DNA from 3 places in the Bradyrhizobium sp. WSM2793 genome. Region 2 is predicted to be linked to each of the others. Evidence: riboswitches for the same ligand, from Rfam matches in the RefSeq annotation. Region 2 holds a riboswitch; each other region holds the start of a gene.
What was found. Region 2 has a riboswitch for cobalamin ahead of metE (5-methyltetrahydropteroyltriglutamate--homocysteine S-methyltransferase). Riboswitches for the same ligand answer to the same signal wherever they lie in the genome.
Positions count from the first base shown of each region.

Region 1: another riboswitch for cobalamin. It lies ahead of A3AS_RS0102125 (DUF1636 domain-containing protein); the one in region 2 lies ahead of metE (5-methyltetrahydropteroyltriglutamate--homocysteine S-methyltransferase).
Region 3: another riboswitch for cobalamin. It lies ahead of A3AS_RS0102190 (energy-coupling factor ABC transporter permease); the one in region 2 lies ahead of metE (5-methyltetrahydropteroyltriglutamate--homocysteine S-methyltransferase).

Region 1 covers NZ_KB902768.1:490,318-495,056, reverse strand. Annotated here, with positions in the region: gene cobN (cobaltochelatase subunit CobN) at 1-946, opposite strand, end outside; gene cobW (cobalamin biosynthesis protein CobW) at 946-1,980, opposite strand; gene A3AS_RS0102125 (DUF1636 domain-containing protein) at 1,977-2,351, opposite strand; cobalamin riboswitch at 2,446-2,667, opposite strand; gene cobO (cob(I)yrinic acid a,c-diamide adenosyltransferase) at 2,709-3,344, shown strand; gene A3AS_RS0102115 (cobyric acid synthase) at 3,350-4,739, shown strand, end outside.
Region 2 covers NZ_KB902792.1:90,912-95,650, forward strand. Annotated here, with positions in the region: gene metE (5-methyltetrahydropteroyltriglutamate--homocysteine S-methyltransferase) at 517-2,862, opposite strand; cobalamin riboswitch at 2,963-3,166, opposite strand; gene A3AS_RS0125540 (nodulate formation efficiency C protein) at 4,134-4,739, shown strand, end outside.
Region 3 covers NZ_KB902768.1:503,603-508,341, forward strand. Annotated here, with positions in the region: gene cobM (precorrin-4 C(11)-methyltransferase) at 1-69, shown strand, start outside; gene A3AS_RS0102180 (cobyrinate a,c-diamide synthase) at 69-1,379, shown strand; gene cobA (uroporphyrinogen-III C-methyltransferase) at 1,376-2,107, shown strand; cobalamin riboswitch at 2,153-2,372, shown strand; gene A3AS_RS0102190 (energy-coupling factor ABC transporter permease) at 2,409-3,086, shown strand; gene cobF (precorrin-6A synthase (deacetylating)) at 3,133-3,882, shown strand; gene cobT (nicotinate-nucleotide--dimethylbenzimidazole phosphoribosyltransferase) at 3,893-4,739, shown strand, end outside.

The DNA of each region.
Region 1 (4,739 bases), on a different contig from region 2:
CGGGCAGCACCACATGCATCGCGAGATCGCCAGGCGACAGGCCGCGCAGCGAGTCCGCCCAGTCCTCGCGCCGGGCGGTGGAGAGCGCGACCTGGAACACCGGGCACGCTGCGGCATCGAGCGGCGTCGTGCCGTCGTCGCCAGCCGCGGAGAACGCCGTCGCGTTGACGATCGCGGCGGGAGGATTTTGCGCAAGATGCGCCCGCAACCAATCCGCGACGCCCGCGGCCTTCAGCGAGGTCACGAACACGCCGCAGGCTTCAAAGCCGCGCCCGCGCAGCGCTGCGATCAGGGCATCGACCGGGCCCGTATCCGCGGCGGTGAGATATGAGCGATAGAACGTCACCAGCGCGCGCGGCCTGCCCTCGCCGTGCGCCGGTGCCGCAATGACGCCGCGGGCGGGATCGTAGAACCCCATCTCGGGTACGGCGGTGTCGCCGATAACAGGCCCGGCATAGAGTCCCGAAGCCAGTGCGAGCTGTGCGATCGCGGCTTGCGCGGCGACCGGTCCGCCGGTGTCGCAGAGCACCTTGAGCCGGCGCAGCGTCGAGACCGGCAGGGTCGAGTATGCATCGAGCCGCGGGTCGTCACGACCGTCGGCCGGCAGCACGGCCAGCACAATGCCACGGTCCTTGGCGAGCTGCCGGAGCACAGCCAGACCATACGGCCAGTAGGACTCACCACCAATCAGGCGAACCAGAATGCCACGCGCCTGAGACAGCGTGCGCTCGATATAGGTGTCCACTGACAGCGGATGGCGCAGCTCCGCGAGATTGGCGAGCCGCAATGACGGCAGGCTCTCGCGACCACGCCGCCAGCCGGCTGCGAACGCCGCGAGATCCGAATCCGAATACGAGAGCACCACGAGATCGGCCGGGTCCTGGCCGATATCCCTTGGCGTCGCGGTCTCCTCCAGACCACGGCTCTCGCGGAAGACGACGTGCATCAGATACCAAGTCCTGACCTGATTGCGGCCTCGTCGATATCGCCGTGCTCGCCGATCACGACGAGCTTCGACCGCCTGTGACCTGCGCCCCAGGGCTTGTCGAACTGGTGGCGCACACGCTCGCCGACCGCCTGCAGCAGCAGCCGCATCGGCTTGCCCGCGACCGCGATATAGCCCTTAGCGCGCAGCACGTTCTGCTCGCGCGCCAGCTTCTGGACGGATGCGACCAGCGCATCGACGTCGGCGACTTCAGGGAGGTCGACCACGACCGAGGCGAAATCATCGTGCTCGTGCTCTTCCTCGCCGTCATGATGCGAGGGACGCGCGGCGAGATCGTTCTCGGCGGCAGCGCCAAGACCGAGGATGACGCGCGCATCGATCGCACCGTCGGTCACGGGGAGCATCGGCACGCGGCGCGGCATCTCGGCGGTGATGGCAGCCTTGGCCGCTTCAAGTCCCGCCGCGCCAGCGAGGTCGGCCTTGGTCAGCAGCACGATGTCGGCGCAGGCGATCTGATCCTCGAACACTTCCGACAGCGGCGTCTCGTGATCCAGGCTCTCGTCCGCCGCACGCTGCGCTTCGACGGCGTCAGGATCCGGCGCAAAGCGGCCAGCGGCGACAGCCTCGGCATCGGCGAGCGCGATCACGCCGTCGACGGTGATCCGCGAACGGATCTCCGGCCAGTCGAATGCCTTCAGCAGCGGCCTGGGCAGCGCCAGGCCCGAGGTCTCGATCAGGATGTGATCGGGCCGCACCGGCCGCGCGAGCAGTTTTTCCATGGTCGGAATGAAATCGTCGGCAACCGTGCAGCAAATGCAGCCATTGGCGAGCTCGACGATGTTCTCCTCCGGGCAATTGGCGTCGGCGCAGGATTTCAAGATCTCGCCGTCGACGCCCTCACTACCGAACTCGTTGACGAGCACCGCGAGCTTCTTGCCGCCGGCATTGCTGAGCAGATGCTGGATCAGCGTCGTCTTGCCCGAGCCGAGAAAACCCGTGACCACCGTAACCGGGACTTTTGCGAGCGAGTTCATTCGGCGGCCTCCGGCACGACGGCAATGGGGGGAATGCGGGCAAGCGACTGCTTGCGGAATATTTCCGGCCGGCTGCGCCAGGGCACAAGGCCGTCAGGCGCGGCCGCATAGGCCGCGGCGCCCGCGACCACGTCCTGCGCATTCGCATCGGACAGGCGGCCATAGACGTAGGACCAGCGGCCGGGCGCGCTCAGCGCCACCGAGCAGCCCTGGTTGCAGGCCGACAGGCATTCGACGGGAACCACATTGACACCCTCGGGCACGCCCGCGTCGAGGATCGCCCCATGCAGGCGCTTGCCGGGCGTCGCCTCGCCCTCGCCTGGCGTCTCGCCGGCACGGCAGGTGATGCAGACGTGAAGTGTGACGGTCATCGCCTCTTCCAGATAACAGCGGGAGGCGATGAGGCACACGGACCATTCTTCAGAAGGCCCGTTTTCCCCGTCGCGGAACACCCCGTCCGCCGGTCCAAAACTCGTCCGCGCTGGCAGGTCTCCCGGCTTGCGGAGCAGGGTTTTCCCCTTCGATCCCCGCCTTCCCGATTCCCTGAGGGAATCAGTGGCTTCGGACATCTCTCCGGTCACGGTCGCGGGGGCGGCTGCATTTTGGACCCAAATCTTGCCGATTCGGACCCTATCGCATTCCCTCTTCGCCTGTCATAGGACAGGAACCAACGCCGGGCCACCATTTGCCGGTGGCCGCCACTTGTCAAGCCGAAGGACCGGGACCCGATGACGCCTGAACCGGATACAAAAACGGCCGAAGAAACCGACACCCGCCACGCCACGAAAATGGCGAAGAAGAAGGCCGCCCGCGACAAGATCATGGCGACCAAGAGCGGCGAAAAGGGCCTCATCATCGTCCACACCGGGGCCGGCAAGGGCAAGTCCTCGTCGGCCTTCGGCATGATCGTCCGCTGCGTCGCGCATGGCTTTCCCTGCGCAGTCGTGCAATTCATCAAGGGCGCCTGGGATACCGGCGAGCGGCGCCTGCTCACTGGCCATTTCGGCGACCTCTGCCAGTTCCACGCCATGGGCGAAGGTTTTACGTGGGAGACGCAGGACCGCGCCCGCGACATCGCCGCCGCGCGCGCCGGCTGGGAGAAGGCCAAGGAGCTGATCCTCGATGAGAGCCTGCGCATGGTCGTGCTCGACGAGATCAACATCGCGCTGCGCTACGACTATCTCGACATCGCCGAGATCGTCGAGTTTCTGACCACCTCGAAGCCGCCGATGACGCATGTCGTCCTCACCGGCCGCAACGCCAAGGACGAGTTGATCGAGATCGCCGATCTCGTCACCGAGATGACGCTGGTGAAACATCCCTTCCGCTCCGGCATCAAGGCACAGGCCGGCGTCGAGTTCTGAGTTCGATGGCACGCGCGCTGATGATCCAGGGGGCCGGCTCGGACGTGGGCAAATCGCTCATCGTCGCCGGTCTCGCGCGTGCCTTCACCCGGCGCGGCCTGCGCGTGCTCCCGTTCAAGCCGCAGAACATGTCGAACAATGCCGCCGTCACCGTCGACGGCGGCGAGATCGGCCGCGCACAAGCGTTGCAGGCCCTCGCCGCTCGCGTAGACCCGCACACCGACATGAACCCCGTGTTGCTCAAGCCCGAGACCGACATCGGCGCGCAGGTGATCGTCCACGGAAAGCGCATCGCGACCGCGCGTGCGCGCGACTATGCCGCGATGAAGCCATCGCTGATGGGCGCGGTGCTGGAGAGCTTTGAGCGGCTGAAGGGGCGCGCCGATCTGGTGCTGGTGGAAGGTGCCGGTAGCCCGGCCGAAGTGAACCTGCGCAAGGCCGACATCGCCAATATGGGCTTTGCGCGCAAGGCGGACGTGCCGGTCGTGCTGGTCGGCGACATCGACCGCGGCGGCGTCATCGCCCAGCTCGTCGGCATCAAGACCGTGATCGACCCCGACGATGCCGCGATGATCCAGGGTTTTGTCATCAACAAGTTCCGCGGCGATCCCTCGCTGTTCGACGATGGCTACAGGCTGATCGAACAAAGAACGGCCTGGCTCGGCTTCGGCGTGCTGCCCTGGTTCGCCCGCGCCGGCGAGCTGCCGGCCGAGGATGCGCTCGGCCTCAGCGACGCGCGCAAGCCGGGCCAGTACAAGATCGCCTGCCTGGCGCTGTCGCGGATCGCCAATTTCGACGATCTCGATCCGCTCAAGCTCGAGCCGGGCGTCGACCTCGTGATGGTGCGCCCGGGCGAGCCGATCCCGGGCGATGTCCGCCTCGTCATCATTCCCGGCTCAAAATCGACGCGCGGCGATCTCGCCTTCCTGCGCGCGCAAGGCTGGGACATCGATCTGCTCGCGCACCACCGCCGCGGCGGCCATGTGCTCGGCCTCTGCGGCGGCTATCAGATGCTTGGGCGCAGCGTCGCCGATCCTGACGGCATCGAAGGCACCGCAGGCGACACGCCGGGCCTCGGACTTCTGGACGTGGACACGGTGATGAGTCCGCAGAAGACGCTGACGCGTGTCGCGGCCGTGCATACCGACACGGACCAGCCAATCGAGGCGTACGAAATCCACATCGGCCGCACTGACGGGCCGGATCGCGCGCGCCCGTTTGCGAAGCTGAACGGCGAGCCCGAAGGCGCGATCTCGCGCGATGGCCGCGTGCAGGGCAGCTATCTGCACGGCCTGTTCACGTCGGATGATTTCCGCAAGGCGTATCTGGCCATGCTCGACATTCCCGCAGGTGGCGAGCCCTATCAAGCCAGGGTCGAAAGCGCGCTCGATGCGC
Region 2 (4,739 bases):
ATCAATAGTAACCGCTCATGCACTGGCTACGCTTGGGAGATTCTTGGAGCCGGTTTTTTTTGGTATCGTCGCGCTGATCGAGCATAAGTTTTCCAGGCTGGAAAGCGCACCGAGCTTGCGGTTGGTGCCCTGCGGCGACCGCCCGGCATCACTGCCCCTCGTTGCTGTCGGCAACCGCTGCCAACGTGCACATGAGCGACAACCGTTGGTGTAGATTTCTAATCTCAAGCTATATCGGTCGCATACCACGGCATAATTGAGCTACGCTGAGCTTGTGCTTCAACTGGGCTCAGATCTTCGGCGAATGTCCTCGCCGTGATCGAACCGGCGGCTGTCCTCCCTCCGCCGATGGAAGTCCGCGCGATGCGTCAGCGTCGCTCCTCCCAGACTTTACTTCCGCCCGGCCCGCTAAGCGGGGCCGGGCATCTTTTTGTGTTCCCAAGGCTCCCTCGATCGTCGAGAACCCAAATGAGCACAAGCGGATCAGCTTTGTCGAGAAAAGACCCAAACCCGGGATTAACGGCCTCGCGGATCGGATGCAGCGCGCAGTTCGCGGGCGGCAGCGACCATGTTCGCTAGCGCCGGCCGAACCTCCTCCCATTTGCGCGTCTTCAGGCCGCAGTCCGGATTGACCCAGAGCTGCGAATCCTGCAGCCGTGTCCGAGCCAATGCCATCAGCTCCTTTATTTCGCCCGTCTCCGGAACGCGTGGAGAGTGGATGTCGTACACGCCCGGCCCGATCTGATTTGGATATTTGTAGTTCCTGAACACGTCGAGTAGTTCCATTTTCGAGCGCGACGTCTCGATCGAGATGACATCCGCATCCATTGCAGCAATCGCACCGATGATGTCGTTGAACTCCGAGTAGCACATATGCGTATGAATTTGCGTTTGATCGGCGACGCCCGATGAGCAGATGCGGAAGCAATCTACGGCCCAGTCGAGATAAGCCGTCCACTCCGATCGGCGCAACGGCAATCCTTCGCGGAGTGCAGCTTCGTCGATCTGGATCATGGTCGCACCAGCATTTTCGAGATCACGGACTTCGTCTCGGATCGCGAGCGCAATCTGGCGGCAGACCTCGCTTCTGGGAATATCATCGCGAACAAAGGACCAGTTCAAGATCGTCACCGGTCCGGTCAACATCGCCTTCATCAGCTTGCTCGTTAGTGATTGCGCGTAGCGCCACCAGTCTACGGTGATAGGCTTCGACCGCAAGACATCGCCAAATAGGATCGGTGGCCTGACGCAGCGCGAGCCGTAGGATTGCACCCATCCGTTCCTGGTAAATGCGAAGCCGGCGAGTTGCTCGCCGAAGTACTGCACCATGTCATTGCGCTCGAACTCGCCGTGCACGAGGACGTCAAGACCGATGTTCTCCTGCCAACGTACGGCGCGCGCAGTCTCCTCCTTGAGGAACCTGTCGTATTGCGCGTCGCTCATCGCGCCTCGCGCATGCGCCGCACGGGCATTCCGGACCTCTGGGGTCTGCGGAAACGATCCGATCGTCGTGGTAGGAAAAGCCGGTAGTCCGAAACGATTGCTTTGGATCTCGGCACGACGGGCAAATGGGCTGGCGCGCCGGCGCATGCTATGGTCGATCGCTCTCATCCGGGCAGCGACATTGGCATCGCGGATTTTCGGCGAAGTCAGGCGGACAGTCGCAGCACATTCCGACTCGGCAAGAGCTAGCGCAACATTCTGGTCGCCTGCGAGTGCCCGCGCCAGGATCGCAAGCTCGCGCATCTTCTGGACCGAGAAAGCAAGCCAGCTCTTGACGTCGGAAGCGAGCCCGGTCTCGAGTTCAACATCGACCGGCACATGAAGCAGCGAGCAGGATGGGGCGATCTGTACACGATCCTTGCCAAGCTTCGCAATCGCGGGTTCGAGCCGCTGGCGCAGCGAGGACAAATTCGACCGCCATACATTCCGGCCGTCGATCACGCCGAGCGAGATGACGAGATCACTTCGGCGGCCAGCAATGATCTGGTCCAATAACTGTGGCGCTCGAACCAGATCGAGGTGAAGTCCGGCAACTGGCAGCCTCAAGGCGGTGTCCAGGTTGTCGCCGAGGTTGCCAAAATAGCTGGCAACCATGATCTTGATGGCCGGCCCCTCCTTGGCGAGCCGGTCATAGGCATGGAGCAGAGATTTTCGCGCCCCCTCATCCACATCAAGAACCAGGCAGGGCTCATCGAACTGAACCCAATTTGCCCCACGTTTGGCCAATTCCTGCAGAACCTCGATATAGGCCGGTATCAGTTCATCCAGTAGTGAGAGTGGCTGGAACGCAGGATCGGCACTCTTGCCGAGCTTTAGGAATGTGACCGGCCCGATCAGGACAGGGCGGGTCTGAAAGCCAAGGGCCTTGGCTTCCTCATACTCCTCGATCGGCTTGCGAGAGCATAGCCTGAAAGTCTGTCCCCTGTGAAACTCGGGGACCATGTAGTGGTAGTTGGTGTCGAACCACTTGGTCATCTCCTGCGCGGAAGCGCCAAATCCGCGCGGTCCATGACCGCAACTCGCATCCTGGTCGTCGCATTGTGAACCGCGGGCCATGGCGAAGTACGTCTTGAGCGAAACGGATTCGGCTTTCGAGGCGTAGATCTCCGGGATGGCGCCAACCATGACACTTGTGTCGAGCACCTGGTCATACAGCGAGAAATCATTCGATGGAATGACCGTGACGCCGATAGATTTCTGACGAGCCCAGTTCGCGGCACGCAGGCCAGCTGCGTCCTCGAGCAACTGCTGTTCGCCGCTTTTTCCGGCCCAGTAGCTTTCTAGAGCGAGTTTGAGCTCGCGCCTGGGACCGATGCGTGGCGTTCCGAGCGTGGCAACCGGAAGGGAGAGAAGAGACATAGCGTAAACCCCATGTTGGGGGCAAAGGCCATGGCGGACGCAGCAGGGGAAGTCGCGCGGTGCGACGGCTGCTTGGCGCACCACCGGGACACCCCGCCCGTGGACGATATATTGTCGGGGCAGGTCTCCTGGCTCGCGGGTCATCGCTGCTGTCCGGCCTTCCCGAAGCCGCGCAGGCTTCAGTGACATCGTTGGACAGCGGCTCGCCGCTCACAGTTGCGGGGGCAGCGCCGGCATTTTCACCGGCTTCCCTCTTAGCTCCGGATCAAATGCAAACCGGAGAACCTCGACGACTTCGATTATCGGCAAGAGAACTCTTCCGTCAACCTCTCAGATTATGTCGCAAGCTAATGCTGCGAACATCTGCTACGCGAATGACCGAGTCTCTCTATCGCTGACCACGATTTAGAAGCGCTCTCCAATCAGCGATATCAGAATGACCTCGTAGCTACCTGCGCGTGGGGCCGCACGCCAGATCGGTGGAAAGGACAAATGCGGCTTGCGCGGCCGGGACTGCTGCCTCGAGCAGAACGCATTTGATGCGAGTCCCGGCTTCCCAGCGGTTCTTCGAGCACGTCCGCCATCCCAGCCGCCTTCTCGACCAACAGGATCCGTGTTGATTAGGCCCAAGACACCTGGCGAAAGCCAGCAACATACGCGGCGAACACGTTGATTTGCGTGCCAGCAAGACTCCAAATGCTCAACGGTGAAGATTGGCTTGGCGTCCTTGGCCATCTTGTGCAAAGCGCAGCTGACGGAGGCTGCCCTCGACTTCCGGAGCGCCGCATATCGCGAAAAGAGCGCCAACCGCGCCGCGGCCCCTTGGCCACAAGTGCCCAAAGGCATGGCAGAGATCGAAGGCCCACATTCCGGCAACGATAAACCAAACGGTTCAATGGCGGCAAACGTGCTCCCCATTCTCATCAGGACACTGAGGCGTTCCCCTGCGCCGTCGAATATCCGGTGCGTGACGAGGATAGATAAGCCGCGATGGATAGGCTGAATGGAACGATCGAAACGTCGCAAGTCGGAAAGTCGACAAAGAGGACATAAAACCGGTGCGAATTGCCGTCTATTACCTGGCACGAAGAATGCAAGTCCTCGGCATGCCCAGTCTCCTCCTGCTGGGCATGTCCAGCACAGCAAATTGGGGCTGTCGCTGGCGACTGAAGTTAGCGGCGCGTGACATAGAGGGGAGCGCCTGCTCGCGCGGGACACCATCGGTCGCCCCGTCGCGTAGCCGCTAACTTCTTGCGCTCGCGCATAACAAGTTGAAGGTTGCCCGCTTTGAAAGACGTGTTGATGAAAAACCAGATGGGCGGACGGTTATGAAGAGAATGTCTGGAAGACGCGCGCTATGGTTTTGTCTCGGTGGACCGCTGATCTGCCTGGCCGCGCTGGCTGCCATGAGCAACAGTGTTCGCGCCAACGACAGCCCCCTTGTCGACATAGTCAAGTCAACGTGGCGAGCGCAAGATGGTGAGACGATAGAACAAATTCTCTCCAACGTCTCGAAGGTGGCACACTTCGTCCCTCGAACGTGGGGCGTCGCTGAACTTGACCGAAATGAATATGTTTTCGTTTCGTGGACCAGGCACCGGGACAATAAATCAGACGAACAGTACGTTATCACCTGGAAGATCGCGCTCGACGGGACGATTGAACTTGCGTCGACCTATGCAAAGCCGATGGAATTGGGCTGGCGCGCCCTGGCGCTCTCGTTGATCGCCAGTGAAGTCGCGGATGGCGAAAGGGACGCAAATCTTCGCTTTCTGCATGACCCGACCAACTTCAACTTTGTGACGACCGCGCAGGGCCAGCTCGGCGATCTTCTGCGGCAGGGCCGCTGCAACATCGTTGAACCTGTCGGAGTGAAC
Region 3 (4,739 bases), on a different contig from region 2:
TACGCCGCCGATTACGATCGCCGCTATCGGCCGGTCGGCGCCGAGCCGCGTTTTCCGGAGGGCTCGTGATGGGGGCAGGCCTCGTCATCTCCGCACCGGCCTCCGGCGTCGGCAAGACCACGCTGACGCTGGCGCTCGCGCGCGCCTGGCGCCATCGCGGCTTGAACGTGCAGTGCTTCAAGAGCGGTCCCGATTACATCGATCCCGCCTTCCACGCCGCCGCCACGGGGCGCGCTTCCGTCAACGTCGATAGCTGGGCGATGGATCGCGGGGCGATCTCGCATCTCGTCAGCCGCGGCGCGGACGCCGATGTCGTGCTTGCCGAGGGATCGATGGGCCTGTTCGACGGCGTCGCCGCGCCCGGTGTTTCCGGCACCGGTGCCACCGCCGACATTGCGGAGATGCTGGGCTGGCCGGTGGTGCTGGTGATCGATCCTTCCGGACAAGCGCAGACCGCGGCGGCGATCGCCGCGGGTCTTCGTGATTATCGCCCCGGCGTACGGCTCGCCGGTGTCGTGCTCAACCGCGTTGCCAGCCCGCGCCACGAAGACCTCGTGCGGCGTGCGCTCAACGACGCGGGCATTGCCGTGTTCGGCGCGCTGCCGCGCCATGCCGAGATCAGCCTGCCGAAGCGGCATCTCGGCCTGGTGCAGGCCGAGGAGCAGGCCGAGATCGGCAAGCTGATCGACGAGGCCGCGCGCTTCGTTGCCGAGCATGTCGATCTCGATGCGGTGCTGCGATCGGCTGCGTCCTGGACACCACAACCCGCCGCGAATGGGCTGAACGTGACGCCGCCGGGCCAGCGCATCGCGCTCGCGCGCGATGCGGCGTTCTCTTTCGTCTATCCGCACATGCTGGAAGCCTGGCGCGGGGCGGGCGCGGAGATCTCGACATTCTCGCCGCTCTCCGATGAAGCGCCCGACGCGAGCGCCGATGTGTGCTGGCTGCCCGGCGGTTATCCCGAGCTGCATGCCGGCAAGATCGCGGCCAATGCGCGTTTTCGCAGCGGCCTGCGCGCCTTCGCCGAAACGCGACCGGTGCACGGCGAATGCGGAGGCTATATGGTGCTGGGAACCGCTTTGACCGATGCGGACGGTGTTCGCCATGAGATGACAGGCCTGCTTGGCCTCGAGACCAGCTTTGCCAAACGTCGCATGCATCTCGGTTATCGTCTCGCGACGCTGGCCGCGCCGATGCCGGGACATCGCCCCAGTGCACGTCTGCGCGGCCATGAGTTCCACTATTCGACCATTCTTGCCCAGCCTGATACGCCGTTGGCAGTCGTGCACGATGCAACCGGCGCGGTCATTGCCGAGACCGGCTCGCAGCGCGGCCACGCCACCGGCACGTTCTTTCATCTGATCGCGGAGGACCGGTGAGCGGATTCGTCTCCTTCATCTCCGCCGGACCCGGCGACCCCGAGCTTCTCACGCTCAAGGGCGCCGCGCGGCTGCGCGAGGCCGACGTCGTGCTCTATGACGATCTCGCCTCCGGCGCGATCCTTGATCTCGCCCGGCCCGGCGCCAATCTCGTCGCGGTGGGGAAACGGGCAGGGCGTCCCTCGACCAAGCAGCACCACGTCAACCGCCTGCTGGTCGACTATGCCGCAACAGGTGTGCGCGTGGTTCGGCTCAAGTCGGGCGATGCCGGCATTTTCGGCCGGCTCGAGGAGGAGCTGGAGACGCTGCGTGAGGCCGGCATCGGCTACGAGATCGTTCCCGGCGTCACCTCGGCCTGCGTTGCCGCGGCGCAAGCCGGCATCCCCCTGACCCGGCGCCACACCTCGCGCCGGGTGCAATTCGTCACCGGCGCTGATGTCACCGGCGAGTTGCCGCCGAATCTGAATTGGGCGGCCCTGGCCGATCCTGAGGCGACGACCGTGGTCTATATGGGCCGGCGCACCTTCCCCGCGCTTGTCGCAAAGTTGGTCGCGCACGGCCTCGCTGCGGATACCCCCGCGCTGTTCGCCGAATCCCTCGGCCGCCCGGACGAACGGCTGGTCCGCACCACCATCGCCGAGCTTGCCGAGCAGCTTGCGCGCGGCGGCGCCGCCTCGACGGCCGCCGTGATCCTGTTTGGGGCGCTGGCGGGGGATTATCCGTCATGACAGCCTTGGCCGCCGTTCGCCCCTTGACGCAGGCTCAGCGAAAGGGGCACACAAGAGAGGCATGGTGCTCGACGCGGCGCAAAGCGCCGGAGCATAATCGGGAATGGGGGTGGGCGGACCCAGTTGCGTCGCCCAAAACCCCGGCCGCCCCCGCGACTGTAAGCGGTGAGGGACTCCGATCAGCCACTGGGCCGCAAGGTCCGGGAAGGCCGGAAATCCCGGGGAACCGCGAGCCAGGAGACCGGCCCTGCACGTTTTGAGGCCAAGGCCGTCGGGTGTGACGGCAGGAAGGAATTGAGCCATGCATATCGAACCCGGGGTCGTGACGGGCGCCAAGCTCGTGTTGAGTTACGCAACCGGCATCGCCGCAGGCGGCGTTGCGCTGAAGCTTGCGGTGGAGACCGTGCGTGAGCAGGGCATCACGTCGTTCGCAGCGCGGACGCTCGCCACCACAGTCCTTGTGTTCATCTTCTTCGAGATACTGCCGCACTTCCCGGTCGGCGTCTCCGAGGTGCACTTCATTCTCGGCTCGACACTGTTCCTGCTGTTCGGCGCAGCGCCCGCGGCCTTCGGCCTCGCATTCGGCCTGCTGCTCCAGGGCGTATTCTTCGAGCCGGTCGACATCCCGCAATACGGCATGAACGTCACGACGCTGCTGGTGCCGCTGTTCGCGATCCAGGCGATCGCCACACGGATCATCTCGCGGAACACCGCCTATGTCGATTTGAAGTATCGGCAGGCGTTGGCGCTCTCGACGACCTACCAGGCCGGCGTGATCGCCTGGGTGGCGTTCTGGGCGCTCTATGGCTCGGGCTTTGCGATGAGCAACCTCGCCAACATCGCGACGTTCGCGGCGTCCTATGCGCTGGTCATCGTGATCGAGCCGCTCGCCGATCTCGCGGTACTGGCACTGGCGAAGTCGCTGCGCGGCGTCACCGCGCCCGGTCTCGTCACCCCGCGCCTGCATAACCCGGCCTGAGAGACAAGCGAACGGGCGGCCAGCAAGGCCGCCCGTCGCGTTCGCGATGCTCACGCTTTCCCTGATAGGCATCGGTTGCGGCGATCCCGACCAGCTGACGCGCGCCGCTGTCCGAGCGATCAACGCCGCCGATCTCGTCCTGATCCCGCGCAAGGGAACGGCGAAGTCCGATCTCGCCGATCTCAGGCGGACGATCTGCGCGGATGTGCTTACCAGCGACAAGACAGCCATCGCCGAATTCGACCTTCCCGTGCGCGACGCAGGTGAGGCGGAATACCGTAAGGGCGTGGACGATTGGCACGATGCGGTTGCCGCGACTTGGTCGAAAGCGATTGCGAACCATCTCGAAGGCGAGGGCAAGGTTGCGCTGCTGATCTGGGGCGATCCTTCGCTCTACGACTCCTCGCTGCGCATTGCGCGGCGGCTCAATCCCCTGCCTGACATCGAGGTCGTGCCCGGCATCACCTCGATCCAGGCGCTGTGCGCGGCGCATGCGCTGCCGCTCAACGATATAGGCGAGCCCTTTCTGGTCACGACGGGGCGGCGTTTGCGCGAAGGCGGCTGGCCGGCAGGGGTGGATACCGTTGTTGTAATGCTCGACGGCGGCACGGCATTCCAGTCGCTTGATCCAGCCGGGATTCAAATCTATTGGGGCGCCTATCTCGGCATGCCCGATCAGATCGTCATGTCCGGCGTGCTCGCCGAGGTTGGCCCGCGCATCGTCGCGGCGCGGCAGGAAGCGCGCGAGCGGCATGGCTGGATCATGGACAGCTACATTCTCAAGCGCAGGCCGTAAGCGAGGCAGCATGCTCCCCGAATGGGTCACCCGAAATTGCCCCGATGTCTCCGCCGTGCATCGCGAGGCGGCGATCGCACGGCAGGCGCAACTGACAAAGCCGACCGGTGCACTTGGCCGGCTGGAGCAGCTCGCGATCGAGCTTGCGGGCCTGCAGGCGACCGAACAGCCGCGTGCCGCACGGGTGCCGATCATCGTCTTCGCCGGCGACCACGGCATCGTCGCGCAGGGCGTCTCGGCCTATCCGCAAGCCGTGACCATCGCGATGATGGCGAACTTTGCCTCCGGCGGCGCCGCGATCTCGGTGCTGGCGCGCGAGCTTGGCTCGAGCCTGGAGGTGGTCGACGCCGGCACGCTGGCAACAGAGGCGATGGCGGGTGTCATCTCCGACAAGCCGCGCCATGGCACGCGCGATTTCAGCGTCGAAGCCGCGCTCGCACCCGCCGAGCTGGCGTATGCGTTCGAGGCCGGCCAGCGCGCGGTTGCGCGCGCGCAAGCCAATCAGCCCGATCTCTTGATCTTCGGCGAGATGGGGATCGGCAACACCACCACGTCGGCGGCGATCGCGGCGGGCCTGCTCGGCATCAGCGCCGAAGAGATCGCGGGCAGCGGCACCGGCGTCGATGCGGCCGGCCGCGCACATAAGGCCCGCGTGATCGACGCGGCGATCGCGCGTCACGGCGTTGGCGGCGCCTCGCCCGAAAAAATCCTGTGTGCCGTCGGCGGCCTGGAGATCGCGGCGATCTCAGGTGCGATCATTGCGGCGGCGCAGCGCCGTATTCCCGTATTGATCGATGGCTTCATCGTATCGGTGGCGGCGCTCGCAGCAGTACGGCTCAATCCGTCGTGCCGGCCGT